DNA from 3 places in the Enterobacter asburiae genome. Region 1 is predicted to be linked to each of the others. Evidence: predicted binding sites of a transcription regulator. Region 1 holds the regulator's gene; each other region holds the start of a gene.
The links. Region 1 encodes CRP, which controls carbon source genes, mostly activating them, when cyclic AMP is high. Its sites were predicted from a motif close to ATGTGANNNNNNTCACAT; they were not measured.

Region 1 (10,088 bases):
TGCAGACCATGCTGCCGCGACTGATCCGCCGCAAGGTTCAGTTCACCCCGCACTGGCAACGGCTTGACCTGCCAGACGGTGACTTTCTGGATCTCGCCTGGAGCGAAGCGCCTGAACAGGCTCGCCATAAACCGCGTCTGGTGGTCTTTCACGGTCTGGAAGGCAGCCTGCACAGCCCGTATGCGCATGGGCTAATTGAAGCGGCAAAAGCACGCGGCTGGCTCGGCGTGGTGATGCATTTTCGCGGCTGCAGCGGTGAACCGAATCGTCAGAAACGCATTTATCACTCGGGTGAAACCGAAGACGGCACGTGGTTTTTACACTGGCTGCGGGACAACTTTGGCACCGTGCCAACCGCCGCGGTGGGCTACTCATTGGGCGGCAATATGCTGGCCTGTCTGCTGGCCAAAGAGGGTGAAAGCGTCCCGCTGGATGCCGCCGTCATTGTCTCCGCGCCGTTTATGCTCGAGCAGTGCAGCTACCACATGGATAAAGGCTTTTCCCGCGTCTATCAGCGCTACCTGCTCAACCTGCTGAAGGCCAATGCGGCGCGTAAACTGAAGGCCTACCCGGATACCCTGCCGGTAAGCCTGCGCCAGCTGAAAAAGGTGCGCCGTATTCGCGAGTTCGACGATCTGATCACCGCGAAAATCCACGGCTTCGCCGATGCGATTGACTATTATCGTCAGTGCAGCGCCATGCCGCTGCTAAGCAAGATCACGCAGCCGACGCTGATTATTCATGCCAAAGATGACCCGTTTATGGATCATCACTCGATCCCCGCTCAGGAGTTCCTGCCCGACAACGTTCACTATCAGTTGACCGAGCACGGCGGCCACGTCGGGTTTATCGGCGGCACGCTGCGCCGCCCGAAAATGTGGCTTGAGGCGCGTATTCCTGACTGGCTGACCCCTTATCTGGACGGTGCAAAATGATTATTCCCTGGCAGGATCTGGCTCCCGAAACGCTCGATAATCTGATTGAAAGCTTTGTATTACGCGAAGGCACCGATTATGGTGAACAGGAACGCTCGCTTGAGCAAAAGGTCAACGATGTTAAGCGCCAGCTGAAAAGCGGCGACGTGGTGCTGGTGTGGTCAGAACTGCATGAGACGGTCAATATCATGCCCCGCAACGCGTTTCACGGCTGATCTTCCACCCTTTTCAGTCAGGGAGTTGCTATGTCTGCCAGACATCCGGTTATTGCCGTTACGGGGTCGAGTGGTGCGGGAACCACCACCACCAGCCTCGCATTTCGCAAGATTTTCGCCCAGCTGAATCTCCGTGCGGCGGAGGTCGAAGGCGACAGCTTTCACCGCTACACGCGTCCGGAGATGGACATGGCCATTCGTAAGGCGCGCGATTCGGGTAAACACATCAGCTACTTCGGCCCGGAAGCCAATGACTTTGGCCTGCTGGAACAAACCTTTATAGAGTACGGTAAGAGCGGCAAAGGGCAGTCCCGCAAGTATCTGCACACCTATGATGAAGCCGTCCCCTGGAATCAGGTGCCGGGAACCTTTACCCCGTGGCAGCCGCTGCCGGAACCCACCGACGTCCTGTTTTACGAAGGACTTCACGGTGGCGTGGTCACCCCTCAACACGACGTGGCGCGCCACGTGGATCTGCTGGTCGGCGTGGTCCCTATCGTTAACCTGGAGTGGATCCAGAAGCTGACGCGTGACATGAGCGAGCGCGGCCATTCGCGAGAGGCGGTGATGGACTCCGTGGTGCGCTCCATGGAGGATTACATTAACTTTCTGACGCCGCAGTTCTCCCGCACCCATATCAACTTCCAGCGCGTGCCGACGGTGGACACCTCCAACCCGTTCGCGGCCAAAAGCATCCCGTCGCTGGATGAAAGCTTTGTAGTGATCCATTTCCGCAATCTCGACGGCATTGATTACCCCTGGCTGCTGGCCATGCTGCAGGGCTCTTTTATTTCGCACATGAATACGTTAGTGGTGCCGGGCGGAAAAATGGGGCTGGCGATGGAGCTCATCATGACGCCGTTGGTGGAGCGACTGATGGAAGGGAAACAGATCGCGTGAGCATGTTCCCTCTCCCAGTGGGAGAGGGTTAGGGTGAGGGCATCAACACGCACGATGCCCCATCAATCACGCCTCGATCACTTCATACGAATGCGTGATTTTTACCGCTTTCTCCAGCATTAACGCCACCGAGCAGTACTTCTCCGCAGACAGGTCAACCGCACGCGAGACCGCCGCGTCTTTCAGCTCTTTACCGGTGACCACAAAGTGCAGGTTAATATGGGTGAACAGGCGTGGCGCCTCTTCGCGACGTTCTGACGTGAGTTTGACTTCACAATCCGTCACGTCATGACGTCCTTTTTGCAGAATCGATACCACATCAATTGCGCTGCATCCGCCTGCCGCCATCAGCACCATTTCCATTGGGCTGGGTGCTTTATCGCCGGAGTTACCGTCCATCAAAATCTGGTGTCCTGACGCGGACTCGCCCAGGAACGTTAAACCTTCAACCCATTTCACGCGCGCTTGCATATTCTTAAACTCCAACGTTGCATTTTTGGTGACAGATTACGCGTGCGTTACATTTCTCGCAATGGAAGGCGACCTGCATCATGCTGAAGCGAGACACCAGGAGACACGCGGCGAAAGCTATGCTAAAACACTCAGGATGCTACAGTAATACATTGACGTTACACGTGTATGCAGAGGACATCAAACTTTACTGGCTGCGAAACGTTACGGTAGCCGACTTCCCAGGGTATGGGTAAGAATTCGATTGCAACCCCAGAGTCCGGATGCATCTGATGACTCTGGTGACAGCTTATAACAGAGGATAACAGCGCATGGTGCTTGGCAAACCGCAAACAGACCCGACTCTCGAATGGTTCTTGTCTCATTGCCACATTCATAAGTACCCATCAAAGAGCACGCTGATTCACCAGGGTGAAAAAGCGGAAACGTTGTATTACATCGTTAAAGGCTCGGTGGCAGTGCTGATCAAAGATGAAGAAGGGAAAGAGATGATCCTTTCTTATCTGAACCAGGGCGATTTCATCGGTGAACTGGGCCTGTTTGAAGAGGGCCAGGAACGTAGCGCCTGGGTTCGTGCAAAGACAGCATGTGAAGTGGCTGAAATTTCTTACAAGAAGTTCCGTCAGCTGATTCAGGTTAACCCTGACATCCTGATGCGTCTTTCTTCCCAAATGGCGCGCCGTCTGCAGGTTACGTCAGAGAAAGTGGGTAACCTCGCCTTCCTGGACGTTACCGGCCGTATCGCACAAACCCTGTTGAACCTGGCGAAACAGCCAGACGCCATGACCCACCCGGACGGCATGCAAATTAAAATTACCCGTCAGGAAATTGGTCAGATCGTCGGTTGCTCCCGTGAAACAGTGGGCCGTATCCTGAAAATGCTGGAAGATCAAAACCTGATCTCCGCCCACGGTAAAACCATCGTGGTTTACGGAACGCGTTAATTCCGCTTAAACGGCGTGCCATCGCAAGGTGTCACGCCGTTTTTGTCTCTACTCCCCATGTGGCGCAGGCTGATCTATCACCCGGAAGTTAACTACGCACTGCGACAAACGCTGGTGTTGTGTCTTCCTGTGGCCATAGGCCTGATCCTCGGACATCTTCAGCAAGGCCTGCTGTTTTCCCTCGTGCCCGCCTGCTGCAACATCGCCGGTCTGGACACGCCGCATAAGCGCTTTTTCAAACGCCTGATTATCGGTGGCTGCCTGTTTGCCGGCTGTAGCCTCGCCGTACAACTTCTGCTTGCCCGGGATATCCCGCTGCCGCTGATCCTGACCGTGCTGGCGATGACCCTCGGCGTCACGGCGGAAATCAGTTCGCTGCACGCCCGCCTGCTTCCCGCCTCGCTGATTGCGGCCATTTTCACGCTGAGCCTTGCAGGGAATATGCCGGTGTGGGAGCCACTGCTGATTTACGCCCTGGGGACATTATGGTACGGGCTGTTTAACTGGTTTTGGTTCTGGCTGTGGCGCGAACAGCCGCTGCGTGAATCCCTGAGCCTGCTCTATGTGCAGCTTGCGGATTACTGCGAGGCCAAATACACCCTGCTCACCCAGCATACCGATCCGGAAAAATCCTTACCGCCGCTGCTGACGCGCCAGCAGAAGGTGGTGGATCTCATAAGCCAGTGCTATCAGCAGCTGCATATGCTCGCCGCCAACAAGAACCACGAATACAAGCGGCTGCTGCGCACCTTCCAGGTCGGGCTGGATCTGCAGGAGCATATCTCCGTTAGCCTTCACCACCCGCAGGAGGTGCAAAAGCTGGTCGAGCGCAGCCACGCCGAAGCGGTGATCCGCTGGAACGCGCAGACCGTGTCCGCACGCCTGCGGGTGCTGGCCGATGATATTCTCTATCACCGCTACCCGACGCGCTTTAACATGGATAAGCAGCTGGGCGCGCTGGAGAAAATCGCCCGTCAGCATCCGGATAACCCCGTCGGCCAGTTTGCCGCCTGGCACTTCAGCCGTATCGCCCGCGTGTTGCGCACGCAGCGCCCGCTTTATCCCCGCGACCTGATGGCGGATAAGCAGAAACGGCTTCCGCTATTGCCCGCGCTCAAAAGCTATCTTTCTCTTAAATCGTCCGCCCTGCGCAACGCCGCAAGGATTAGCGTGATGCTCAGTACCGCCAGCCTGATGGGTATGGCGCTGCACCTGCCGAAACCCTACTGGATCTTAATGACCGTGCTGTTTGTCACCCAGAACGGCTACGGCGCCACGCGGGTGCGTATTCTGCATCGGGCTGGCGGAACGATGGCCGGGCTGATCATCGCGGGCGTGACGCTGCACTTCCACGTGCCGGAAGGCTATACCCTGGCAGGCATGCTGGCGGTTACGCTGGTGAGCTACCTGATTATCCGCAAAAATTACGGCTGGGCGATGGTGGGCTTTACGGTGACGGCGGTATATACCCTGCAGCTGCTCACGCTCAATGGCGAACAGTTTATTGTCGCCAGGCTGATTGATACCCTAATCGGCTGTCTGATTGCCTTTGGCGGCATGGTCTGGCTGTGGCCGCAGTGGCAAAGCGGACTGCTGCGCCAGAACGCCCACGACGCGCTGGAAGCCGACCAGCAGGCTATTCGCCTGATCCTGAGCGACGACCCGCAGCCCTCGCCGCTGGCCTATCAGCGAATGAAGGTCAACCAGGCGCACAACGCCCTGTTTAACTCGCTCAACCAGGCGATGCAGGAGCCGGGCTTTAACTCGCACTATCTGGCAGACATGAAGCTCTGGGTGACGCACAGCCAGTTTATCGTCGAGCACATTAACGCCATGACCACGCTGGCGCGCGAGCACACGATGCTGACGCCGGATCTGGCGCAGCGCTATTTGCAGTCATGTGAAATTGCGTTGCAGAGGTGTCAGCAGCGTCTGGAGTATGACGCGCCGGGCGAGTCGGGAGATTCAAACATTCTGGAAGCACCGGAGACGTTAACCCACGGGCCAATGAGCACGCTGGAGCAGCATTTGCAGCGCGTTCTCGGGCATCTGAACACCATGCACACCATTTCGTCGGTGGCATGGCGTCAGCGCCCGCATCACGGGATTTGGTTAACGCGCCGGTTAAAGCGAACCGAGTATTAACCTTTAACGATCTTCGCGACCGCCGCGGCAAAGCGGGTTAACCCGTCCTCAATATCCCTGTCTTCCACCACCAGCGACGGCGCAAAGCGCATCACGTCCGGTCCGGCATTGAGTACCATAACCCCTTCGTGCGCCGCAGCGTGCAGGAAGTCGCGCGCGCGGCCCTTGTACTGCGGCTTCAGCTCGGCGCCAATCAACAGCCCCATCCCGCGGATTTCGCTGAACACGTCGTACTGCTCATCAATCTTTTGCAGGTATTTTACGAACAGCTCGCGCTTCGCGCTCACGGCGTTCAACACCTCCGGCGTGTTGATAATGTCGAATGCGGCGCCCGCCACGGCGCTCGCCAGCGGGTTGCCGCCGTAGGTAGAGCCGTGAGAGCCGACGTGGAAAGCGGAGGCGATCTCCTGCGTCGTCAGTACCGCACTCACCGGGAAACCACCGCCGAGCGCTTTAGCGCTGGTCAGAATATCCGGCGTCACGCCGTAGTGCATATACGCGAACAGATCGCCGGTACGCCCCATCCCGCACTGTACTTCATCAAAGACCAGCAGCGCCTGATGTTCGTCGCACAGCGCGCGCAGTCCTTTCAGGAATTCCGGGGTTGCCGCGGTCACGCCGCCTTCACCCTGAATCGGCTCGACAACAACGGCGCAGGTGTGGTCGTCCATCACCGCTTTCACGGCATGCAGATCGTTAAACGGCACGTGGACGATGTCGGCCGGCTTCGGGCCAAACCCGTCGGAATACTTCGGCTGGCCGCCAACGGAAACGGTAAAGAAGGAGCGTCCGTGGAAGGCATTGTGGAAGGCGATGATTTTGGTTTTGTACGGGCTATGGCGCGTTGTCGCGTAGTAGCGCGCCAGCTTAAAAGCGGTTTCGTTGGCTTCGGTGCCGGAGTTCATAAACAGCACGCGCTCGGCAAAGGTCGCATCAATGATCTTGCGGCCCAGGCGCAGCGCCGGTTCGTTGGTGAACACGTTGCTGGTGTGCCACAGGGTTTCGCCCTGGGTTTTCAGCGCCTCCACCAGCACGGGATGGCAATGACCCAGCGCCGTGACCGCAATACCGCCCGCGAAATCCACATACTCTTTCCCCTGCTGATCCCAGACGCGGCTGCCCTTTCCCTTCACCGGGATAAACTCAGCCGGTGCATAAATCGGCAGGATCACTTCATCAAATGTCGCGCGGGTAATTGCTGGTTGTTCAGTTGCCATGTCATGACCATCCATTTTATGTCACAGTGATTGTGAAAATATAATCACAAAATATGCATAAAAAATCATAACAAGGCAACAGATATTCAGCGATTGAGGAAATTCGCCAGCAGCGCGTGCCCCTGCTCGCTGAGGATGCTTTCCGGGTGGAACTGCACGCCTTCGAGGTCCCATTCGCGGTGACGAATCCCCATGATCTCCTGCGTATCGCTCCAGGCGGTCACCTCAAAGCAGTCGGGCAGCGTCGGCGGGTCAATGACCAGGGAATGGTAGCGCGTCACGGTTAACGGGTTATTGAGCCCCGTGAATACCCCGGTGCCGGCGTGTGTGACCGGAGAGGTTTTTCCGTGCATCACTTTGGCGGCGCGCACGATGGTAGCACCAAACGCCTGGGCAATCGCCTGATGGCCCAGGCAGACGCCCAAGATCGGCAGCTTGCCGGCATAGTGCTGGATAACATCCAGAGAAATACCCGATTCCGACGGCGTACACGGCCCCGGAGAAATCACGATTTTCTGCGGAGCCAGCATCCCGATATCGTCCAGTCCGATCTCGTCGTTACGGCGGACAACCACCTCTGCACCCAGTTCACAAAAATACTGGTAAAGGTTCCAGGTGAAGGAATCGTAGTTATCTATCAGCAGAATCATGGCGGCTCCCGAAAAAAATGCCGCCCTATTCTACTCAGATTCCCGCGCTTCGCTCACTACTTTGGCAAAGATAGCGTTTAGCGCGGTTAAATCTCCCGTTGCGCCGCTTCGGTTAGCCGCCACCCACTGGTCGGGATCGATATCGCGCCAGTCCAGCGAGTAACCCGCGTGGAGCGCCAGCTGCTCGAAGAAAACGCGTTGGGCAATACCGTTGCCGCGCATAAACGGATGCAGCATGTTGATTTCGCAGTAATAGTGGCTAACCCGGTCAACAAACGCCGCTTTATCAAGACCCACAAGATACTTTTCGCCTTCCAGCGCCGCCATCAGCTCGTTGCCCATCTTCTCGATGTATTCGAAATGGCAGAAAGGAATGTCACCCTTAAAAATATCTTCAGTGCGGAGCTCGCCTGCCCGCTTCATCTCGCTGCGGTACAAATGACGATGAATAAGGCATAGATGGGGCAACCCGGGCGCGGAAGGCCCAAGCTCCAGCGTCTCAATATGGGGTTCTGAGGGACCATTACCTTTTTCAAGGAGACAACTGGCCTGTAAATTGACGTTACGCTGCTGTTCCCAGAGACGGGATTTTTGCTTGTCGGTGAGCTTTTTCACTTAACGCCTCCCTGAATAGTCCGTTTGCCACAAGTATAAGCAGCAAAACGCGCTTTCGCAGGGAGGGTTACAGAACGCGGGCAGGAGAAGCCCGCGTTCAGAAGAATTACGGCAGAACTTTCGCGGAGAGGATAACCACCGGTTTTGACGGCACATTCTGATACGGACCGACGTCGTGAGTAGGCACCTGAGAAATCTTGTCGGCCACGTCCATCCCTTTCACGATTTTACCGAAAACGGCATAGCCGAAGTCGCGCTGACCGTGGTCGAGGAAGGCGTTATCCGCCACGTTCAGGAAGAACTGGCTGGTCGCGCTATCTTTGTCTGCGGTACGCGCCATGGAGATGGTGCCGCGTTTGTTCAGCAGGCCATTGTCCGCTTCGTTTTTGATTGGCGGGTTAGGCTGTTTCTGCTGCATCTGCTCGTTGAAGCCGCCGCCCTGCACCATAAAGCCCGGGATCACGCGGTGGAAGGTGGTGTTGTTATAGAAACCACTGTTCACGTAGTCGAGGAAGTTTTTCACGGAAACCGGAGCTTTCTGGCTATTCAGTTCTAGCTCAATGTTCCCGGCGGAGGTGGTCAGCAGAACGTGAGGGTCCCCTTTGGCTGCCAGCGCAGCAGGGGAAACGGCAGAAAGAGCAAACACAGCTGCAACAGCCGCCAGTGTTGATTTGAGCATGAGAATTCCTTAACAAAGCGCAGTATAAAAAGCGAATGGCTTGATTCTAAAGAGCAGTATGAACGGAGACCAGCCTTTTACCTAATTTTACGAAATTGAAACAGTTGTAACCGCGCAAACGGTTGGCTTTCGCACCTTTTTATGTGATCACGATCACACAAAACCATGCAATTAACTTCTAATTTCTCTTAAAAGATATGAATGGATCACTTTAATGTCTAAAATCTGCCCGCTCTCAGCGCCCCCTGGGCGCTTTTCCTTTTCTGAACAGGCCAGACATGACTAACAGCAATCGCATCAAGCTCACATGGATCAGCTTCTTCTCCTACGCCCTGACCGGCGCGTTGGTGATCGTCACCGGGATGGTGATGGGAAATATCGCAGACTACTTCCAGCTGCCCGTTTCCAGCATGAGTAATACCTTCACCTTCCTCAACGCAGGGATTCTGATCTCTATCTTCCTGAACGCCTGGCTGATGGAAATCGTCCCGCTGAAAACCCAGCTGCGTTTTGGCTTTGTGCTGATGGTCGCCGCCGTGGCGGGCCTGATGCTGAGCCACAGCATCGCGCTGTTCTCCGCCGCGATGTTCGTGCTGGGTCTGGTCAGCGGGATCACCATGTCGATCGGTACGTTCCTGATTACCCACATGTATGAAGGCCGCCAGCGCGGCGCGCGCCTGCTGTTTACCGACTCCTTCTTCAGCATGGCCGGTATGATTTTCCCGATGGTCGCGGCCGTTCTGCTGGCGCGCAGCATCGAGTGGTACTGGGTCTATGCCTGCATTGGTCTGGTCTACGTGGCGATCTTTATTCTGACCTTCGGCTGCGAGTTCCCGGTGCTGGGCAAGAAAGCGCAAACCACCACCGAGCCCGTTGCGAAAGAAAAATGGGGCATCGGCGTGCTGTTCCTCTCCGTTGCCGCCCTGTGCTACATCCTGGGCCAGCTGGGCTTTATCTCCTGGGTACCGGAATACGCCAAAGGTCTGGGCATGAGCCTGAACGATGCGGGTCAACTGGTGAGCGATTTCTGGATGTCTTACATGTTCGGCATGTGGGCGTTTAGCTTCATCCTGCGCTTCTTCGACCTGCAGCGCATTCTGACCGTGCTGGCAGGTATGGCGACCGTACTGATGTACCTGTTCATCAACGGTTCACCGGAACATATGCCGTGGTTCATTCTGACCCTGGGCTTCTTCTCCAGCGCCATTTATACCTCGATCATCACCCTGGGTTCGCTGCAGACCAAAGTGGCCTCGCCGAAGCTGGTTAACTTCGTCCTGACCTGCGGCACCATCGGCACCATGCTGACCTTCGTAG
Region 2 (10,088 bases), 2.0 Mb from region 1:
GAGAGCGCCACCCCCGCATAGCCCAGCGCCATCACAAACCCGCGTGGGTAAAACAGCGCGAATGCCAGCGGCGGCAGGAATGTGATGGCCCCCGTCTGCAACCGTCCAGCCGCGGTATTGCGACGCTGGAACAGATCGGCCAGGTAATCAAACAGGCCGAGCGCCACGCCCAGGAACGAGGTTGCCAGCGCCAGGTCGGCAAACAGGTGTACCGCCAGCTCCACGTGCGGGGAGGTAACAACCTCGCGCAGTGCCAGCAGAAAACCGTTCAGGCCAGCGTGTTGCGCCATCAGCCCAATAAAGGTTGAGGAGTCAATGCTGCCCAGCGTCACCAGCTGCCAGAAAATATAGGCGATCAGCGGGATCGCGCTGCCGATTACAAAGACGCGGCGCAGCTTGCGGATATCGCCGTTCATATAACTGACGATACTTGGCACGCTGCCGTGGAAGCCAAACGAGGTGAAAATGACCGGGATCGCGGAGAGCGCCAGCCCTTTTTCCAGCGGCAGCGTCAGCAGGTTGACCTTATGCACGTGCGGCGCCAGCAGCACCAGCATGACGATCAGGAAGAGAATTTTGGCGCTGAACAGAAAGCGGTTAAACAGATCGACCAGCGATGTCCCCACACAGACCACGCCGCCGCCGATGAGCGCAAAGAAGATAGCCCCCGTCGCCGGGGTAATGTCAGAGCCAAACCAGTCGTTGACGCTGGAGGCGATGAGTTCCCCGACGCCGCTGATATAGGCGGCGGTCAGGGCGTACATCAGGAACATCATGCTAAAGCCGGTTATCCACTGGCCGTAGCGTCCCAGATAGCGCGCCGCAAGCGAACCCAGACCGGTGTCGGCGGGCACGTGCTGGTAAACCTCAAGCAGCAGCAGGGCGGTGTAGCACATCAGCGCCCAGAGCGTACCCAGCAGCAGCAGGGTCATGCCAAATCCCACGCCCGCGGCTGCCAGGGCATTGCCAGCATTCCTGCGCCAATCGTCGTTCCGGCGACGATAAAAATACTTCCCAGGGTTCTGTTTTTCACGCTTTCCTCTACAACGATGCTTAACCGCGACAAAATCTGCGGCGCAGAGTAAGGGAAAAGCCTTAATTCGTCAAATCACCGTTACAAGTAGTGTAATGAATAATTTACGGATTATTGTCGCTCTGATCCTTTTTAGGCGGATGCCTACTTCATAAGGGCAATGTTGCTGGGCGACATTCCGGCGTAACGTAAACAATAAATATAAATTATCAAATTAAGTGAGAGTTTATGGCTGGGGAGAATCCCTTCACCGCGGCATGGAGCCGGGGAGGTAACCTGTTGTGCCATGGCCACTGGATAATCAGCTGGCAGAACCAACCCCTGATACTTCCCGAGTCCCGTCGCGAAAAGGATATGGGCACCTGGGCAATCTATTCGGTTATCGATCCTGAAGATGAAACCTTTGCGCAAGGCTTACAGGAAGATGAGTGGATCGTTGAGAATGTCGACTGGTTAACGGATATGTTCTTCGAGGTGGGTATTCCGCTGGAGACGTCCAGCTACCGCTATTTTTACCAGGCGGTGAATCCTCATGACTGGTGCTGCACCAGCTGTGCGGGGTGTATGTAAATTAACGCGGTGCCGGAAACCGGCACCGCGCTGAAATTAATTCTGCGTATCGAGAGTGGAAAGTTCTTTATCAATAAAGTAAAGACCTTCGCCGGATTTACCCACCAGAGATAATTTATCCAGTACGGATTTAAACAGCTTCTCTTCTTCGTGTTGCTCAGCGACGTACCACTGCAGGAAATTAAAGGTTGGATAATCCTGGCTGGTCATCGCGGCATGGACCAGTTCGTTAATTTTCTGCGTGATCAGCTGCTCGTGCTCGTAGGTGGCGCGGAACAGTTCATCGAGAGAATTATACTCAGCGAAAGGTGAAGCCACGGTTTCAATGCGCGGCAGGCTGCCCGTATCCGTAAGATAATCAAACAGACGCTGCATGTGTGTCATCTCTTCCTGAGCGTGACGACGCAGAAACGCGGCCGCACCTTCGAAGCTGTGGTAGCTGCACCAGGCGCTCATCTGCTGGTAGAGCAGGGATGAAAAAAGCTCAAGGTTCATTTGCGCGTTGAGCTTGTCGATCATTTCAGTTTTCAGCATGGTGACGCTCCGGATTATTATTTCTGGTTCACAATGAGCGACACTATAATTTGTTATTTAATTATTTGCAAAACGTAAAATTTTTATTTTATTTATTTAAAATACGAATGGGAATAAAACGCATTGGCGATTTTTATAACTTATTAATGAGAATTATTTTTGTTCGTAATGAAATAAACTGCCAGCAAACGCTGGCAGCGTTGATTAATACCACGGATTATTTGACTTAGGATTAACGGCGTAACCCATACATTTATACTGGATAGTCACGCTCTCGTTCAGGCACAAAGAGCCGCTCGTCAGGGTGCAGGTTTTAATGGGCTGACCATAGGCTGAGGCAGTGGCATACCCCATGCTCTGACACGCTTTTGCCGCCGTGCCGTTATTTACATACTCATCGGAATACGCATTTTGCAGCGCTGCCTGGCCGTAGTCGAGGCGGACGATGCCGTTCGGCGCGTCGCGGCTGCTGACTTCAGCCTGGCGGTTGATACTACACCCCGCGAGCAGCAGGATTGTGCCGGCTACAATGACTCTTTTCATGGTTCGCTCTGAGTGGATGGAAATACCTTATCGTACCCGCAGATGCCCGCTGCAATGCCTGGAATAGCCGGACAATCTGCCCTCACTCTTCGCAACGGGTCAGAGGGGAGCGCTATCAGGCCAAACCCTGATAAAAATGTGATAGCCATCACAAAAAGATTGATTTTTGTGATGGTGGTCATATTATAAGCACGTTGACAATAAAGTTGTATAACAAGTTAATGGAGCATCATCGTGAAACTGCGCAAAATCCTGAAAAGCATGTGGGCCAATTACTGCCGCACGTTCAAAGACGTGCCGCCGGGCGCCATGTTCTGATAAAAAAACCTGCTTCGGCGGGTTTTTTTGTACCTGCTGACGATGAAGGGAAGATGTCAGGGGGCGTGTTTTGCTACTATGGCGGCCTTTAAATAAGGAGAAAGCCCCCATGTCACAAAACCTGAGCGCCGATCAGGAACTAGTCTCTGACGTTGTCGCCTGTCAGCTGGTTATCAAACAAATCCTTGATGTTCTGGACGTGATTGCGCCGGTTGAAGTGCGCGAGAAGATGTCTACGCAGCTGAAGAACATCGATTTTGCCAGCCATCCTGCTGCCGCTGACCCGGTTACGCTTCGTGCGATCCAGAAAGCCATCGCGCTGATTGAACTGCGATTCACGCCGCAGGGTGAGTCCCACTAAAGCATGGAAAGGGGCGACAGCATATGTCGCCCTTTGATGCGGTTAAAAGAACGTCTGGACCAGCAGGTAGCTCGCCGCGCACGCGCAGCTTACCCCAATCAGCCCTGGCAGAATAAAGCTGTGGTTGATGATAAATTTGCCGATGCGGGTGGTGCCTGAACGGTCAAAGCCGATGCAGGCCAAATCACTGGGATAGGTCGGCAGGACAAAATAGCCGTATGACGCCGGGAAAAAGGCGATCAGCATTTTCGGGTCGATGCCGAGCATCAGGCCCATTGGCGCAACGGCCGTCAGCGCAGCCGCCTGGCTGTTCACCAGTTTTGACACCAGAAACAGCACAATGGCATACGTCCACGGGTGGCTCTTCACCACGCCTTCCAGCGCCAGCTTTAACTCATCGAGATGCGCCTGGAAAAAGGTATCGCTCATCCATGCCACGCCGAACACCGAGAAGATCGCGACCATACCGGCCTTGAACACCGCGCCGTTGGAAATGGCCGACGCATTGACCTTACAGGCCATCAGCATCACGGCGCCCGCAATTAGCATCATCATCTGAATGACAAGGTTCATCGACAGCGCCGTCATTTTGCCTTTTACCTCAAAGGCGGGGCGCAGTTCAGGGAATGCCCCCAGCAAAACGACCACGGCAATACCGGCAAAGAAAATCCACGTGGACCAGTAGGCCTGTTTAGGGAAACGCTGATTCATTAACGTCTCCGTTCCGCCATAGATAAACTCGCGCTGCTTAGGATCTTTCAGCTTTTCCTGAAACTCTATGTCGTCAGCCAGATCTTTCCCACGGCGTAAACTCCACAGGGCCGCAATGGCCACGCCGAAAAGCGAAGCGGGAACCGACACGGCGAGAATTTCCAGGATCCCCCACGCGTGATCGATCCCATGCTGGGCCGCCAGGATGGACACCAGTGACACCACGGCAACGGAAACGGGGGATGCCGTGATTGCCATCTGCGACGCGACCGAGGCCACGGCCATGGGGCGCTCCGGGCGGATCCCTTTTTTCAGGGCGATATCCGCAATGATGGGGAACATGGTGTAGACCACATGCCCGGTGCCGCACAGAAAGGTCAGCATCCAGGTGGTGAAAGGGGCGAGCAGGGTGATGTGCTGCGGGTGTTTGCGCAGCAGGCGTTCAGCAAACTGCATCATGACGTTGAGGCCGCCCGCAGTCTGCAGCGTAGCCGCACAGCCTATCACCGCAAGGATGGTCAGCATAACGTCAACCGGCGGTTTACCCGGTTGCAGTCCAAAGACAAAACATAAAATAAAAAGACCAATACCGCTAATTAACCCAAGCCCCATACCGCCGAAACGCGTACCCGTCAGCAGGCAGAGGAGAATGACAACAAACTCAATGGTGATCATGATGCTCCCTCGTCAATGATTATGTAACTAAATAAATCATCACACGTTGTGTGGTTAATCATTGGGAGCCAGATCTGATTTGTTAAATTTCAGGAAAAGCAGAAGGTTGGAGAGGGGGAAAAGGAATCCTGCCTCAGGTGGGAGGAGGGATCCCCACAAAACAATGCTTGCACGGACGACTCCCCCTCCCTTGAGGGAGAGGGCTGGGGTGAGGGGGAACATACGGCTGTGGTGGTCATTCCGTTCACTTCATGTTCCTTGCTACTCTGTAACGACATGACCGGTGAACGTGCCAGGGCGGCTCAATCGCCGCCGCCCTTGCGACCCGGGCTCCCGGCGGTAAATCGCCGCTTCGCGGTTCCCTCAGCTTATTCCTTCAGGCTATCGGGCCGGGCATGAGCCTGCATCCCTGCAGGCCACGCCCTCTCGGCGCATCCATGCGCCTCGCCCCGGCCTTACGGAAACGCTTCGGCGATTTACAGCCGGACCAGGACATCGCTGTAAGTTATTCGCTTGCCTGATACAAAATTCATCGCTTCAGGTTAATAAATTCCCGGGAAACCCTCAGCCCTGTTGGAGCAAATTAAAAACTCAGTGGTGCTGCACCGCCACAATGTCGAGCAGATGACGGTCGGTTTGCTCAGGACATAAACCCGCCTGCTGCGCATTATGGATCTCATCCGCCAGCGTCTTTAGCAGCATGCCATCCTGCTGCTGTTCTTTGTCCATATCACGTAAGAATTTGAGCGTCGTAATGTCCTGCTGCGCTTTGGCTTCATCGGCCAGTTTGCTGAGCGTGCTGCAGCGTTGCTCGTACTCTTCAAGCGTTTTTTGAAACAGTTCTTCCAGACAAGAATAGTTTTCATTGATCCCATCAAGGGCTTTAACGACAGGATTTGCCCCTGCGGCTTTCAGAAAGTTAAAGACACGCATCATATGGGTGACGTTACTTTGCGCCTGAGAGCGAAAGAATGTGGCAGACCCCGTGAGACTATTCTCGGCACACCACGCGCTTAAGTGAAGGTGCAGATTCGAGGCGTAGAACTCAAGGTTCATCTGCGCGTTAAGTTTTTGCATCATCGTTTGGGTAGCCATACTCATATCCTTATTGACTGTGGGACGTGATGTCCGTTGCTTACCTGAGCGTCAGGCAAATACGAAGAAAAGAGCAGAAATAGACATTCTGCCGCGACCGAAGTCGACCGAAATTCACTTCCTGTGTTCGATATAAATAAGCATACCCTTGTATTGGGTCTAAGAAAACTCTTAATCAGGCTGTATTTACCATACATTACAAAGTTTAATATAGTTCAGAAATACAATTAGCTCGCCATGAATTGGATGTGACTTAATTGGCTAATAATTAAGGGTTTTTATCGTGAGGGTACACCGTTACTCTTTCGAAAATATTAAGTTGGAATATTACTCTGAGAAAAGGAGAAATACGGTTTAATCGTTTCGAATATATGATGTGCTAATAAAATTGCGCTAAATCAATTTCTGCGGAATAACGTTTTTTCAGGTGCGTTGTACATTCTTGATGAAAAACATGTTGACCCCCTTTAACGCCAGGTGCGTTTTTGCCCGCTGAGGGGCATCAGGGATATCTTGGCTAATCTTATGGATAATTCTGCTTAACCTCTTTCTATTTGTCTGACAAATCCTGCCTTTTTTATGTCATTTTTCGCTGAATTTATGTACGCAATTACTGTAATTCTGCGGTGTGATGGGGCTCTCTTATGGATGATTAATTTCCCGCTAAAACTATCACCAGCAATAACGCTTATGACGAGGTAAGCGCTAATGCCTTGTTTTAAGTCCGATTAAATAAGAAGCACGCACTTATTCCCTACAGAAAAGAATGCTAAAGCTGGAGTTTACCATGCACAAATTTACTAAAGCGCTGGCGGCCATCGGTCTGGCTGCCGTTATGTCACAATCCGCTATCGCTGAGAATTTAAAACTCGGTTTTTTGGTAAAACAGCCCGAAGAGCCCTGGTTCCAGACTGAGTGGAAATTCGCAGATAAAGCCGGGAAAGATTTAGGTTTTGAAGTCATTAAAATCGCCGTGCCTGACGGCGAAAAAACCCTGAACGCCATCGACAGCCTGGCGGCCAGCGGTGCAAAAGGTTTCGTTATCTGTACCCCGGATCCAAAGCTGGGATCGGCAATCGCGGCGAAAGCGCGCGGTTACGATATGAAGGTCATCGCGGTTGACGATCAGTTCGTTAACGCCAAAGGCAAGCCGATGGACACCGTCCCGCTGGTCATGATGGCGGCGACCAAAATCGGCGAGCGCCAGGGCCAGGAACTGTATAAAGAGATGCAAAAGCGCGGCTGGGATGTCAAAGAGACCGCGGTAATGGCTATCACGGCTGACGAGCTGGACACCGCCCGTCGTCGTACTACCGGTTCAATGGATGCGCTGAAAGCGGCCGGCTTCCCGGAAAAACAGATCTATAAAGTCCCAACCAAATCCAACGATATCCCGGGTGCTTTCGACGCCGCGAACTCTATGCTGGTCCAGCATCCGGAGGTCAAACACTGGCTGGTGGTCGGCATGAACGACAACACCGTGCTGGGCGGGGTACGCGCGACGGAAGGCCAGGGCTTCAAAGCGCCTGACGTGATCGGGATTGGCATCAACGGCGTTGACGCCGTCAGCGAGCTGTCCAAAGCGCAGGCTACCGGCTTCTACGGTTCTCTGTTGCCGAGCCCGGACGTTCACGGCTACAAATCCAGTGAGATGCTCTACAACTGGGTAACCAAAGGGGCCGAACCGCCGAAATTTACCGAAGTGACCGACGTGGTGCTGATTACCCGCGACAACTTCAAAGAGGAGCTGGCGAAAAAAGGGCTGGGCGGTAAGTAATACGCTGTGATTGTGCCCCTCATGCATCGTGAGGGGCCAGACGTACACACTACAGGAATCACGGAGACGTTATGCGACAGTCTGATCCGTATCTCTCTTTCCGCGGCATCGGGAAAACTTTTCCCGGTGTTAACGCGCTGACCGATATCAGCTTCGACTGCTATGCCGGCCAGGTTCACGCCCTGATGGGGGAAAACGGTGCGGGGAAATCCACGCTGTTGAAGATCCTCAGCGGCAACTATGCGCCTACAACCGGCACGCTGGCCATTCGCGGCGAAGAGGTGGCGTTTGCCGATACCACGGCGGCGCTCAATGCCGGGGTGGCGATCATCTACCAGGAGCTGCACCTCATTCCTGAGATGACCGTGGCGGAAAACATCTATTTAGGACAGCTCCCGCACAAAGGCGGCGTGGTAAATCGTTCGCTACTTAATTATGAAGCGGGGCTGCAGCTTAAACACCTGGGTCTGGACGTCGATCCCCAGACGCCGCTGAAATATCTCTCCATCGGCCAGTGGCAGATGGTTGAAATTGCCAAGGCGCTGGCGCGTAACGCCAGAATTATTGCCTTCGATGAGCCCACCAGTTCGCTTTCTGCGCGTGAAATTGAAAATCTGTTCCGCGTGATCCGCGAATTGCGTCAGGAAGGGCGTACGATTTTGTATGTCTCGCACCGCATGGAAGAGATATTTGCCCTGAGCGACGCCATCACCGTCTTTAAAGATGGGCGCTATGTGCGCACCTTTACCGACATGCAGCAGGTTAACCATGATCAGCTTGTTCAGGCGATGGTCGGACGCGAGCTGGGTGACATTTATCACTGGCAGCCGCGTCAGTACGGCCCTGAACGCCTGCGCCTGGACAGCGTCAAAGCGCCGGGCGTGCGCACGCCGATTTCGTTATCCGTTCGCAGCGGCGAAATTGTCGGCCTGTTTGGTCTGGTGGGGGCGGGGCGCAGTGAATTAATGAAAGGCCTGTTCGGCGGAACCCGTATTACCGACGGGCAGGTCTCTATTGACGGTGAACGGGTCGATATCCAGAAACCGGCCCACGCGATCAGGGCGGGCATGATGCTCTGCCCGGAAGACCGTAAAGCAGAGGGGATTATTCCGGTGCATTCGGTACGCGACAACATCAATATTTCCGCTCGCCGCAAGTTTATTCGCGCAGGCTGCCTGATAAACGATGGCTGGGAGTCGAGCAATGCCGACCACCATATTCGCTCGCTGAATATTAAAACGCCGGGTCCGGAACAGCTGATCATGAATCTGTCAGGCGGAAACCAGCAGAAGGCGATTTTAGGCCGCTGGCTGTCGGAAGATATGAAGGTCATTTTGCTCGACGAGCCGACCCGCGGTATCGATGTGGGGGCAAAACACGAGATTTATAACGTGATCTATGAGCTGGCAAAACGCGGCGTGGCGGTGCTCTTCGCCTCCAGCGATCTGCCGGAGGTGCTTGGCGTGGCCGACCGCATTGTGGTGATGCGTGAAGGCGAAATTGCCGGTGAATTACTTCATGAACAGGCGAATGAACAACAGGCGTTGAACCTCGCCATGCCTAAAGTCAGCCAGGCTGTCGCCTGAGTAAGGAGTTAATGATGTCCTCTGTTACTACATCCGGAGCGCCGAAGTCGAAGTCGGCGCTGAGTTTTGGACGTATCTGGGATCAGTACGGCATGCTGGTGGTCTTTGCCGCACTGTTCCTCGCCTGCGCGATCTTTGTTCCTAACTTTGCCACCTTCATTAATATGAAGGGGCTGGGGCTGGCCATTTCCATGTCCGGGATGGTGGCCTGCGGGATGCTGTTCTGTCTGGCCTCCGGCGATTTTGACCTGTCGGTGGCGTCGGTGATTGCCTGCGCGGGCGTCACGACGGCAGTGGTGATCAACATGACGGAAAGCCTGTGGATTGGCGTTCTGGCCGGTCTGCTACTCGGCGTCATCAGCGGTCTGGTGAACGGTTTTGTTATCGCACGCCTGAAGATTAACGCTCTGATCACCACGCTTGCGACGATGCAAATTGTCCGCGGGCTGGCCTATATCATCTCCGACGGTAAAGCGGTGGGGATTGAAGACGAGCGCTTCTTTACCCTGGGTTACGCCAACTGGCTGGGTCTGCCTGCGCCAATCTGGCTGACCGTGGCCTGCCTGATCCTGTTCGGCTTCCTGCTCAACCGGACCACCTTTGGCCGCAATACGCTGGCGATTGGCGGTAACGAAGAGGCCGCCCGTCTGGCCGGGGTACCGGTGGTGCGAACCAAGATTATTATCTTTGTGCTCTCGGGGCTGGTTTCTGCCGCCGCGGGGATTATTCTTGCGTCGCGCATGACCAGCGGCCAGCCGATGACCTCTATTGGTTATGAGCTGATCGTCATTTCGGCCTGCGTTTTAGGGGGCGTTTCCCTCAAGGGTGGCATCGGAAAAATCTCATATGTGGTGGCCGGTATCCTGATTTTGGGCACCGTAGAGA
Region 3 (10,088 bases), 170 kb from region 1:
GGCGTATGCCTGCTTGATGCTGTAATTTTGTTAAATAAGCGTGAACTTATGCGTTCTGTTCCATTTTCCCCCATTATAATCAACTTAGCGATCCCGCCAGGGTTTTGATATGCTTGCGCCCCGAACTAAGGGAAAGAGTGATTATGCAGGCCTGGTATTTACTGTATTGCAAACGCGGGCAACTTCAGCGCGCGCAGGAACATCTTGAACGTCAGTCTGTAAATTGCCTGACGCCCGTGATCACGCTTGAAAAAATGCAGCGCGGGAAGCGCACAACCGTCAGTGAGCCATTGTTCCCGAACTACCTGTTCGTGGAGTTCGACCCGGAAGTCATCCACACCACCACCATCAGCGCAACGCGCGGCGTCAGCCACTTCGTTCGTTTTGGCGCACACCCGGCAACGGTTCCGTCGACGGTCATTCATCAGCTGTCGATTTATCAACAGCCTGAAGGGATCACCGACCCTGAAACCCCTTACAGCGGCGATAGCGTCGTGATTACCGAAGGCGCTTTCGAAGGCCTGCAGGCGATTTTTGCCGAACCGGACGGGGAAGCGCGCTCTATGCTGTTGCTCAATCTGCTGAACAAGCAGGTGCTGCAGAGCGTTAAAAACACCGACTTCCGCAAACTTTAAACGTTTATCCCGAACAGATTACGCACGTTGTCATCCGTCTGCGCCGAAAGCCAGTGCGGATCCTCTCCGCGCCACTTCGCGACGCTCTCAACAATGTGCCCCAGATACGCGGGCTCATTTCGCCGCGATGCCGGTTTGGGTTTCATATCGCGCGGTAGCAGATAAGGCGCATCGGTTTCGAGGAGCAGCCGGTCAGCCGGGATTACCGGCAACAGCTCACGAAGTTCAAGCCCGCGGCGTTCATCGCACACCCAGCCGGTAATACCCAGATAAAGCCCTCGCTTCAGGCAATCCAGCGCTTCCTGCCGTGAACCGGTGAAGCAGTGCAGTACCGCGCCGGGCAGTTTCTCCAGCCACGGATCCAGAAGTGCCAGGAAACGCTCATGCGCGTCGCGGCAGTGCATAAACACGGGCATTCCAAGCTCTGCCGCCAGCGCAAGCTGGGCAGTGAACGCCTTTTCCTGCTCTTCAGGCGTGGAAAAGTTACGATTGAAATCGAGACCGCATTCGCCGATCGCCACAACGTCTGGCGTCTTCGCCAGCCTGTACAGGGTGTCGCCACTTTCCGCGGTCCACTGGCTGCTGTCGTGAGGATGCACGCCAGCAGTAGACCAACAGCGATCGTAGCGTTGCGCCAGCTGCTGCGCCTGCTCGCTCTCATGCAGGTTGGTGCCCGTCAGCAGCAGTCCTTTCACCCCGGCGGCAAACGCACGCGCAACCACCTCATCACGATCTTTCGCAAACTGCGAGCTGGTCAGGTTGAGTCCGATATCAAACATGCAAATCCCCATATAACAACCGCCCTGACGGGCGGCTGGTTTTACTCTTCAGTGGTCTTGTCGGACGTATCGTCTTCGTCATCCGCTCGACGTCCTTTACCCACGTAGAAACGCGAGAAGAAAACGCCGACCTCAAACAGACAGTACATTGGTATGGCCAGCAGCGTCTGCGAGAACACATCCGGCGGTGTCAGCAGCATGCCGACCACGAAGGCGCCCACCAGAATATATGGACGCTTCTTACGCAGGTCATCCGGGGTCGTAACCCCTACCCAGCAAAGCAGCACAATGGCCACCGGCACTTCGAATGCCACGCCAAACGCCATAAACAGCGCCATCACAAAGCTGAGGTAGCTGGCGATATCCGTCGACACCTGGACCCCTTCCGGCGCGGTATGCGTCAGGAAGCCGAAGGCCAGCGGGAAGACAACGAAATAGGCAAACGCCATGCCGATATAGAACAGCAGCGAGCTGGACACCAGCAGCGGGATCACCAGCTTGCGTTCATGCTTATACAGCGCTGGCGCCACAAACGCCCACACCTGGTAAAGAATGACCGGTGCAGAGGCAATCAACGACACCCAGAAGGTCAGCTTGATGGGGGTAAAGAACGGAGAAGCAACGTCTGTTGCAATCATCGTTGCGCCCAGCGGCATCTGCTTGATCAGCGGCGCAGAGACCACCTGATAGATATCGTTGGCAAAATAGACCAGGCACAGGAATATGAGTAAAACCGCAATAATGCAGTTTAACAGGCGCTTACGCAGCTCAATGAGGTGCGTAATCAGCGGTTGAGTATCATCTACTGCCATGTTTACGCTTTATCACTCGACGAGGGGGATGATTCGGAAACGGACGCAACGGGCTTCACTTCCGCCGCTTTTGCCACCGGCTCTTCCGGCTGCGCCTGTTTTTTCAATTCGGTTTCCTGCGGCGTCTGTTCTGGTGCGGCAGCCTGATGTTCAGCACTGGCAGGCGTTACGCCCTCGCGCTGCTCCTCGCTGCCCTTCACCACCGGGTTATGGATGGTGTTCGCTTCATCGCTCGCTTTTTCAGGATCGTTAACGCTATAGGAGCGCTTCATCGATTCCGCCGCTTCGCGCAGCTCATCCATTGACGCTTTCAGTTCCGGCGTCAGGTTATCCATGCTCGCCTTTTCGACCTTTTTCAGGCTTTCCTGAAATTCCTGCAGCTTAAGCTCCTGCGCCAGTTCATTCTGAACGGTCGATGCCAGCGATCTCAGCGCACGAACCCAGCCCGCAACGGTTTTCACTGCCACCGGCAGACGCTGCGGCCCCAGCACAATCAGGCCAATCACAAAGACCAGCAGGAGCTCACTAAAACCAATGTCGAACACGACTTACACCTGCTCTTTATCGTGGCGTTTAGCGTCTTCCTTTTTGGCTTCTTCTTGCTTGTCGGCGATGGATTTAGCAGTAAAGTCAGCGTCCTGGCTGGTTTTATCCTGCTTGCTCTCATCATCGCTCATCGCTTTCTTGAAGCCTTTGATAGACGCGCCCAGATCGGAACCAATAGAACCGAGCTTTTTGGTGCCAAACAGCAGCACGACGATGACGGCAATAATGACTAATTGCCAGATACTGATACCACCCATACATGTTCCTCAGGGATAGATGATTAATGAGTCAGATCGCATTATACGTATGCGACCCGTCGATAGCGACGCACGCTCAGCGCGTTTTTCGCCAGCCTGCCAGCCAGACTACCACCCCGCCAGCCATCAGCCAGGCGGGCATCATCTGCCAGTCCGGACGGTTGATCAGCAGCAGCGTACCGCTCAGCAGCAGCGTTGCGCCAATCCCAAAGAGATAGCGTGACTGTCCCTGGCGAACACGGCTGGACTGAAGCTCGCGGGCGATTTTATCCATGCTGTGCTGAAGGTTCTTGCTCTGACGCAAACTGTCATAAACCAGTTCAGGAATTTCAGGCATTTTTTCTATCCAGAACGGACCTTTCTCTTTCAGCGAGCGCACCAGCGCCGGAATGCCAACCTGATCCTTAATCCAGGATTCAAGGAAAGGTTTCGCGGTCTTCCACAAGTCTAACTGAGGATAGAGCTGTCGGCCTACACCCTCAACGTAAAGTAATGTTTTCTGAAGTAAAACTAGCTGTGGCTGAACTTCCATATTAAAACGGCGAGCCGTGTTGAACAGGTTCAACAGCACATGCCCGAAGGAGATTTCCGCCAGCGGTTTTTCAAAAATCGGTTCACAAACGGTCCGGATCGCGAACTCAAACTCTTCGACGTTGGTATCCGGCGGCACCCAGCCGGAATCGACGTGCAGCTCGGCCACCTTACGGTAGTCGCGGTTGAAGAACGCGATGAAGTTCTCAGCCAGATACCGTTTATCTTCCTTGTTCAGCGACCCCACAATTCCGCAGTCGATACCGATATACTTCGGATCCTCAGGATGCTCGTAGCTCACGAAGATATTGCCCGGATGCATGTCCGCATGGAAAAAGCTGTCGCGGAACACCTGGGTAAAGAAGACCTGTACCCCACGCTCGGCCAGGAGCTTCATGTTCGTTCCCTGTTTCTCCAGGGCCACCACATCCGAAACCGGAATACCGTAGATACGCTCCATCACCATCATGTTCTGGCTGCAGTAGTCAGAATAGACTTCAGGTACATAGAGCATCGGGCTGTTTTCAAAGTTGCGACGCAACTGAATGGCGTTTGCCGATTCGCGCAGCAGGTTAAGCTCATCAATCAGCGTTTTTTCATATTCCCGCACCACTTCCAGTGGACGAAGGCGACGCCCGTCCGGCAGCAGGCGTGGCACCCAGCGCGCCAGACGATAAATCAGCTTCATGTCCGCTTTGATGACTGGCAGGATGTCCGGACGAATGACCTTAATAACGACTTCTTTGCCGTTTTCTTTCAGACGCGCGGTGTGCACCTGCGCAATAGAGGCCGATGCCAGTGGCTTAATGTCGAAATCGTCAAACCAGGTCTCAACGGGTACATTTCCCATCGCCTCTTCAATTTGCTTTTTCGCGCGCGCGCCGTCAAACGGTGCGACGCGATCCTGCAGCATCGCGAGCTCATCGGCAATCAGAGGCGGGAAGAGATCGCGGCGGGTCGACAGCATCTGTCCGAATTTAATCCAAACCGGACCGAGCTCCTGCAGCGCCAGGCGCAGACGCTCACCCAGCGGTTGACCTTTATGGCGATTGGGCATCCAGAACAGCATCCGCCGCCAGATACGAAGCGGCAGCGTGATACGCATTTTGGGGATAAGCTCGTCGAGCCCGTAGCTCAAAAAGGTGCGAATAATAAAATAGAGGCGCCGAATTTCACCAGGCGTCATTTGCCCTCCAGTTTTTCCAGCCGTTTGGTTAACGCATCAACCGCACGTTCAACAGCAGCGGTCTCTTCCGCAAACCATGCAACTTCCAGTGGTCCGGGCGCCATTCGCCACTCCTCAGTCAGCACTTCCGCCGCATAGCGTTGCTGGCGCTGAAGGCTTTTACGCGCAAAGGAGGCGCCACCATGAAGGACTTTCCCGATGCCTTCGGCGGCGATGTCGCCGATAAAAGGCGCGAGCAGCTCTGCCGGATCGAACTCCGCTAGATCGGTGAGCGCAACGAAGTTCTGCACGACCTGAATGTCGCCCTCCACTTCCAGCTCACCGCTGCGGATAAGCGCCGTTAATTGCTGGCGATCGCGCAGTTTAGGCAGCACGCTCATGTGCGTAATGACCGAGCAGTCTGCTTCACCTTCCCACCCCCCCAGAACGTCAAGCTGGCGTTCGCTGAATACCAGCACAAGCGGCGTCGAGAACTCTTTTAAAACAATGCGTAATACCTTCCCGTTAAGCCGCTGACGTGCAGCTTTCAGCGCCGGAGCGCGATACAGAAAAGCGTTCAGTACATTCTCGACGCCTGCGGAGACTAAGGGTTTAAAGGGCACGGGACACCTCCACTCAGAATTTGTAACCGCGATGCAGCGCGACGACGCCCGCCGTCAGGTTGAAATATTCAACGTTCTCAAATTCTGCATCCTGCATCATGGCTTTTAATGTGTCCTGATCCGGGTGCATACGGATAGACTCCGCCAGATAGCGGTAGCTTTCAGCGTCGTTAGCCACCAGCTCACCAATACGCGGCAGCACGTGGAAGGAATAGGCGTCGTAGGCTTTGCTCAGCGGCTCAATGATAGGTTTAGAGAACTCGAGCACCAGCAGACGTCCACCCGGCTTCAACACGCGGTACATGGAGCGCAGCGCTTTTTCTTTATCGGTCACGTTACGCAGACCGAAAGAGATCGTGATGCAGTCAAAGGTATTGTCCGGGAATGGCAGCGCTTCGGCGTTTGCCTGCACATACTCCACATTCCCCACCACGCCGATGTTACGCAGCTTTTCGCGTCCCATTTTCAGCATGGAGTCATTAATATCGGCGAGAACAACGCGACCGGTTTCGCCCACCAGACGGGAGAATTTCGCGGTTAAATCGCCCGTACCACCGGCTAAATCCAGCACCGTTTGTCCACGGCGAACGCCGCTACAGTCAATGGTGAAGCGCTTCCACAAGCGATGAATGCCGAACGACATCAGGTCATTCATCACATCGTACTTCGCCGCCACGGAATGAAATACGTGGGCCACCATGTCAGCTTTCTGCGCTTTGGCGACAGTCTGAAAGCCAAAGTGCGTTGTGTCTTGTGAATCGTCAGCCATCTCAGAGCCTGCTTATCAGTAAAATGTTCGTGAAGTGTAACAGATTGGGCGCGTTTGCCCTACGTTTCAACCACCGCGAAAGAAACGCGCTGGAGTCTCGTCTGGTGATAAATCCGCCGCTAACGTATTGTCTTCACTGTTTGTATTTTGTTCGTCCGCACCTTCTCGCAGGCGAAACTCGTCGTCCTGGGCGGTGGCCTGTTCGACCAATTCCGGATTAATCTCGCGTTTAACCTCAACCCCCAGGCTGCGGAATGATTCGGCCTGAGCCAGCAAATTGCCGCGTCCGGAGGCGAGTTTTTTCATCGCCTGGCGGTAGTTATCCTGCGCACGATCCAGGCTCTGCCCGACGGAAGACATGTCGTCCACGAAAAGGCGCATTTTGTCGTAAAGCTTGCTGGCGCGATCGGCAATCTGCTGAGCGTTGCGGCTCTGGTGCTCATAGCGCCACAGGTTCGCAATGGTGCGTAACGCCACCAGCAGCGTGGTGGGGCTGACCAGCATAATGTTATTTTTGAGCGCTTCGGTGATAAGTTCAGGCTGTCTGTCGAGTGCCAGCAGAAATGCGGGTTCTACCGGGATGAACATCAGAACATAGTCCAGCGAGCGCAGCCCCGGCAGCTGCTGGTAGTCTTTTCTGCCGAGCAGGCGAATGTGGTTACGCACGGAGGCAATGTGCTCCTGTAGCGCAGACTCGCGCGTGTAGTCATCGTCCGCATTAAAGTAACGTTCATACGCCACCAGCGTCATTTTGGCGTCAATCACCACATCTTTACCCTGCGGCAGCCGCACAATCACATCCGGCTGCATGCGAGAGCGGGCGTCGTTCTCAATGCTGACCTGCGTTTCGTATTCATATCCTTCCCGCAGGCCAGAGGCCTCCAGCACGCGGGTCAGCACCACTTCTCCCCAGTTGCCCTGGGTTTTGTTATCCCCTTTCAGCGCGCGGGTCAGGTTGACCGCTTCCTGCGCCATTTGCGCATTCAGCTGCTGGAGATTGCGAATCTCATGCGCCAGCGTGTGCCGCTCGCGGGCTTCCTGACCAAAGCTGTCCTGCACCTGACGGCGAAAACCGTCCAGCTGTTCGCGCAGCGGCGTCAGCAGGCTGTTGAGGCTCTGGCGGTTCTGTTCGTCAACGCGGCGGTTGCTGTGCTCAAAAATTCGGTTGGCGAGGTTCTCAAACTGTTCGCTGAGGCGCTGCTCGCTGTTGATCATCTGGCGGATTTTGTCTTCCGCATGCAGCTGGGTGGATTCAAGGCGGGTGGTCACTTCGCGGAGATCGGCCTCCAGTGACGTATTGATATCTCGCAGGTTACGCAGCTCGTTGTTGAGCAGTTCGCACTCGTCGCGCCAGTGTTCGCTAAGAGCAAGCTGCTGTTTTGTCGCGCTTAAATCGGCGACCATCTCTTCTCGCTCGGCCAGCTGGTCGGCCTTCTGCTGCGCATGCTGGTAGCTGGAAATCAGCCAGCCAATCCCTAAGCCCACCAGCGCAATCACCGCGTAAATCAGGATTGAGATATCCACAAAACCCCCTGCATCAACGTATTACCCGCACAAAATAGAATTGTGCTGTATAAACGTCCAGTTTGAAAGGCTTTTCCTGCGAGGCGCTACGCAAAAAATAAAGGCCGAACGCGTCGGCCTTTGATTTCAGAAGAGAGGATTAGATCAGGCGACGCGCGGCTTCCACCACGATTTTCACTGCATGACTTTCGGTCTGCTTCATGGTTTCGGCGTTCGGGATCTCCTGCTGGGTACGGTTGACGATAACGCCCGCCACCATACCGGCACGCAGACCCTGGCTTGCGCACATGGTCAGCAGCGTTGCGGATTCCATTTCGTAGTTCATCACGCCCATGGACTGCCACTCTTCCATTGAGCCTTTGAAACGGTTTACCACGCGGCCTGAGAAGGTGTCATAACGCTCCTGGCCCGGGTAGAAGGTGTCGGAAGAGGCGGTTACGCCCACGTGGGTGGTTGCGCCTACGGACTTCGCGGCTTCAACCAGCGCGGTGGTGCATTCGAAATCAGCCACTGCCGGGAATTCCATCGGTGCAAAGTGCAGGCTTGCGCCGTCCAGACGAACGGACGCGGTCGTGACCAGCACGTCGCCGACGTTGATGTGCGGCTGGATAGCGCCGGTAGTACCGATACGCAGGAAAGTACGAATGCCCAGCTGGGCCAGCTCTTCAACAGCAATAGACGTAGACGGACCACCGATACCGGTAGAGCACACGATCACCGCTTTGCCATCCAGCTCTGCGCGCCAGGTGGTGAACTCACGATGGGCAGCCAGCTTGACCGGCTTATCCATCAGCGCGGCGATCTTTTCCACACGCTCAGGATCGCCAGGGACGATAGCGAGCGTAGCCCCTTGTAAATCGTTTTTGGTGAGGCCGAGATGAAAAACATCAGACTTAGACATAGGTGACTCCTCTGTGGGTCGGTTAGTCAGAAGAAGTAAAACGGTACTTTACAGAAGCAGTAAGCATATTTTCGTGACGCACCTCACCATGAATGAAAATGATTACATTGAATTTCCATAAAAAGGTGATTCACATCACATTAACAAGTTATATCGCCAGGTGCTGCACAAAAGATAGACCGTTTAAGGCACTGTGAGTTGTTAACCTGGTGTCTATATTTACCTTTGCGCTAACTCATTGGTACGGAGAATGCCATGACTGAAAAAACCGGTTTTGCACCTGCTGCGGCCCCACATGCTTCAACCATCGTGTCGACGCCAGAAGCGGCAATTACCGCGGGCGAGACCTCCATTCCCTCGCAGGGGGAGAATATGCCTGCCTGGCACGCACGGCCAAAATCGGCAGACGGTCCGCTGCCCATCGTGATTGTGATTCAGGAGATATTTGGTGTTCACGAATACATTCGCGACCTCTGCCGCCGGCTGGCGCTGGAAGGGTATCTGGCCGTTGCGCCAGAGCTCTACTTCCGCCAGGGCGATCCGAACGACTACAGCGATATTCCAACATTGCTCAGCAACCTGGTCAGCAAAGTCCCGGACGCGCAGGTGCTGGCCGATCTCGACCACGTCGCCAGCTGGGCGGCGCGCAACGGCGGGGATCCGCATCGTCTGCTGGTCACCGGTTTCTGCTGGGGCGGACGCATTAGCTGGCTGTATGCCGCGCATAACCCGCAGCTCAAAGCCGCTGTCGCCTGGTACGGCAAACTGGTGGGTGAAAAAACGCTGAATTCACCGAAACATCCCGTCGATATCGCCACCGAGTTAAATGCCCCCGTGTTAGGGCTTTACGGCGGTCAGGACACCGGTATTTCGCTTGATTCGGTAGAGACCATGCGCCATGCGCTCCGTGCGGCAAATGCGAAGGCGGAGATTGTGGTCTACCCGGATGCCGGGCACGCGTTTAACGCCGATTATCGTCCAAGCTATCACGCAGAATCAGCCAAAGATGGCTGGCAGCGGATGCTGGCGTGGTTTAGCCAGTACGGCGGGAAGAAAGCATAAAGCAAAAAGCCCGGTGGCGGCTACGCCTTACCGGGCCAACAGGTAGGCCGGGTAAGCGTTGTCGCCACCCGGCAATCCTGCACCGCTACGCCTGACGCAAATTCTGCGCCGCCTTCACCATGTTGGCGAGCGCCGCACGCGTCTCCGGCCAGCCGCGGGTTTTCAGTCCGCAGTCCGGGTTCACCCACAGGCGCTCTGCCGTAATGCGCTGGGCCGCTTTTTTCAACAGGGCTTCAATCCACTCCACGCTCGGCACGTTAGGGGAGTGAATGTCGTACACGCCCGGCCCGATTTCATTCGGGTAGTCAAACTCTTCAAACGACTCCAGCAGCTCCATGTCTGAACGCGAAGTCTCGATGGTGATCACGTCGGCATCCAGCGCGGCAATCGAATCCATGATGTCGTTAAATTCGCAGTAACACATGTGGGTGTGGATCTGGGTGTCGTCCTTCGCCACCGCGGCGTTGATGCGAAACGCCTCCAC

Region 2: azuC (stress response protein AzuC) is a predicted target of CRP. The motif match lies at 2,817-2,834, and genes of this name have one in related genera.
Region 3: udp (uridine phosphorylase) is a predicted target of CRP. The motif match lies at 8,666-8,683, and genes of this name have one in related genera.

The regions. Positions count from the first base shown of each region.
Region 1 is NZ_CP011863.1:3,918,882-3,928,969, reverse strand. It holds gene ACJ69_RS18910 (hydrolase) at 1-935, shown strand, start outside; gene ACJ69_RS18905 (YheU family protein) at 932-1,150, shown strand; gene ACJ69_RS18900 (phosphoribulokinase) at 1,181-2,050, shown strand; gene ACJ69_RS18895 (OsmC family protein) at 2,117-2,521, opposite strand; gene crp (cAMP-activated global transcriptional regulator CRP) at 2,833-3,465, shown strand; gene ACJ69_RS18885 (YccS/YhfK family putative transporter) at 3,523-5,610, shown strand; gene argD (bifunctional acetylornithine/succinyldiaminopimelate transaminase) at 5,607-6,827, opposite strand; gene pabA (aminodeoxychorismate synthase component 2) at 6,914-7,477, opposite strand; gene ACJ69_RS18870 (putative adenosine monophosphate-protein transferase Fic) at 7,508-8,092, opposite strand; gene ppiA (peptidylprolyl isomerase A) at 8,199-8,771, opposite strand; gene tsgA (MFS transporter TsgA) at 9,050-10,088, shown strand, end outside.
Region 2 is NZ_CP011863.1:1,926,568-1,936,655, reverse strand. It holds partial or broken gene tyrP (tyrosine transporter TyrP) at 1-1,033, opposite strand, end outside; gene ACJ69_RS09525 (hypothetical protein) at 1,262-1,603, shown strand; gene ftnA (non-heme ferritin) at 1,640-2,137, opposite strand; gene yecR (YecR family lipoprotein) at 2,342-2,680, opposite strand; gene azuC (stress response protein AzuC) at 2,915-2,998, shown strand; gene ACJ69_RS09510 (DUF2766 family protein) at 3,108-3,359, shown strand; gene ACJ69_RS09505 (anaerobic C4-dicarboxylate transporter) at 3,402-4,745, opposite strand; gene ACJ69_RS09500 (non-heme ferritin-like protein) at 5,337-5,840, opposite strand; gene araF (arabinose ABC transporter substrate-binding protein AraF) at 6,628-7,617, shown strand; gene araG (L-arabinose ABC transporter ATP-binding protein AraG) at 7,689-9,203, shown strand; gene araH (L-arabinose ABC transporter permease AraH) at 9,218-10,088, shown strand, end outside.
Region 3 is NZ_CP011863.1:3,751,313-3,761,400, reverse strand. It holds gene rfaH (transcription/translation regulatory transformer protein RfaH) at 144-635, shown strand; gene tatD (3'-5' ssDNA/RNA exonuclease TatD) at 632-1,414, opposite strand; gene tatC (Sec-independent protein translocase subunit TatC) at 1,456-2,226, opposite strand; gene tatB (Sec-independent protein translocase protein TatB) at 2,229-2,771, opposite strand; gene tatA (Sec-independent protein translocase subunit TatA) at 2,775-3,029, opposite strand; gene ubiB (ubiquinone biosynthesis regulatory protein kinase UbiB) at 3,106-4,746, opposite strand; gene ubiJ (ubiquinone biosynthesis protein UbiJ) at 4,743-5,348, opposite strand; gene ubiE (bifunctional demethylmenaquinone methyltransferase/2-methoxy-6-polyprenyl-1,4-benzoquinol methylase UbiE) at 5,362-6,117, opposite strand; gene rmuC (DNA recombination protein RmuC) at 6,184-7,641, opposite strand; gene udp (uridine phosphorylase) at 7,781-8,542, opposite strand; gene ACJ69_RS18110 (dienelactone hydrolase family protein) at 8,798-9,604, shown strand; gene metE (5-methyltetrahydropteroyltriglutamate--homocysteine S-methyltransferase) at 9,690-10,088, opposite strand, start outside.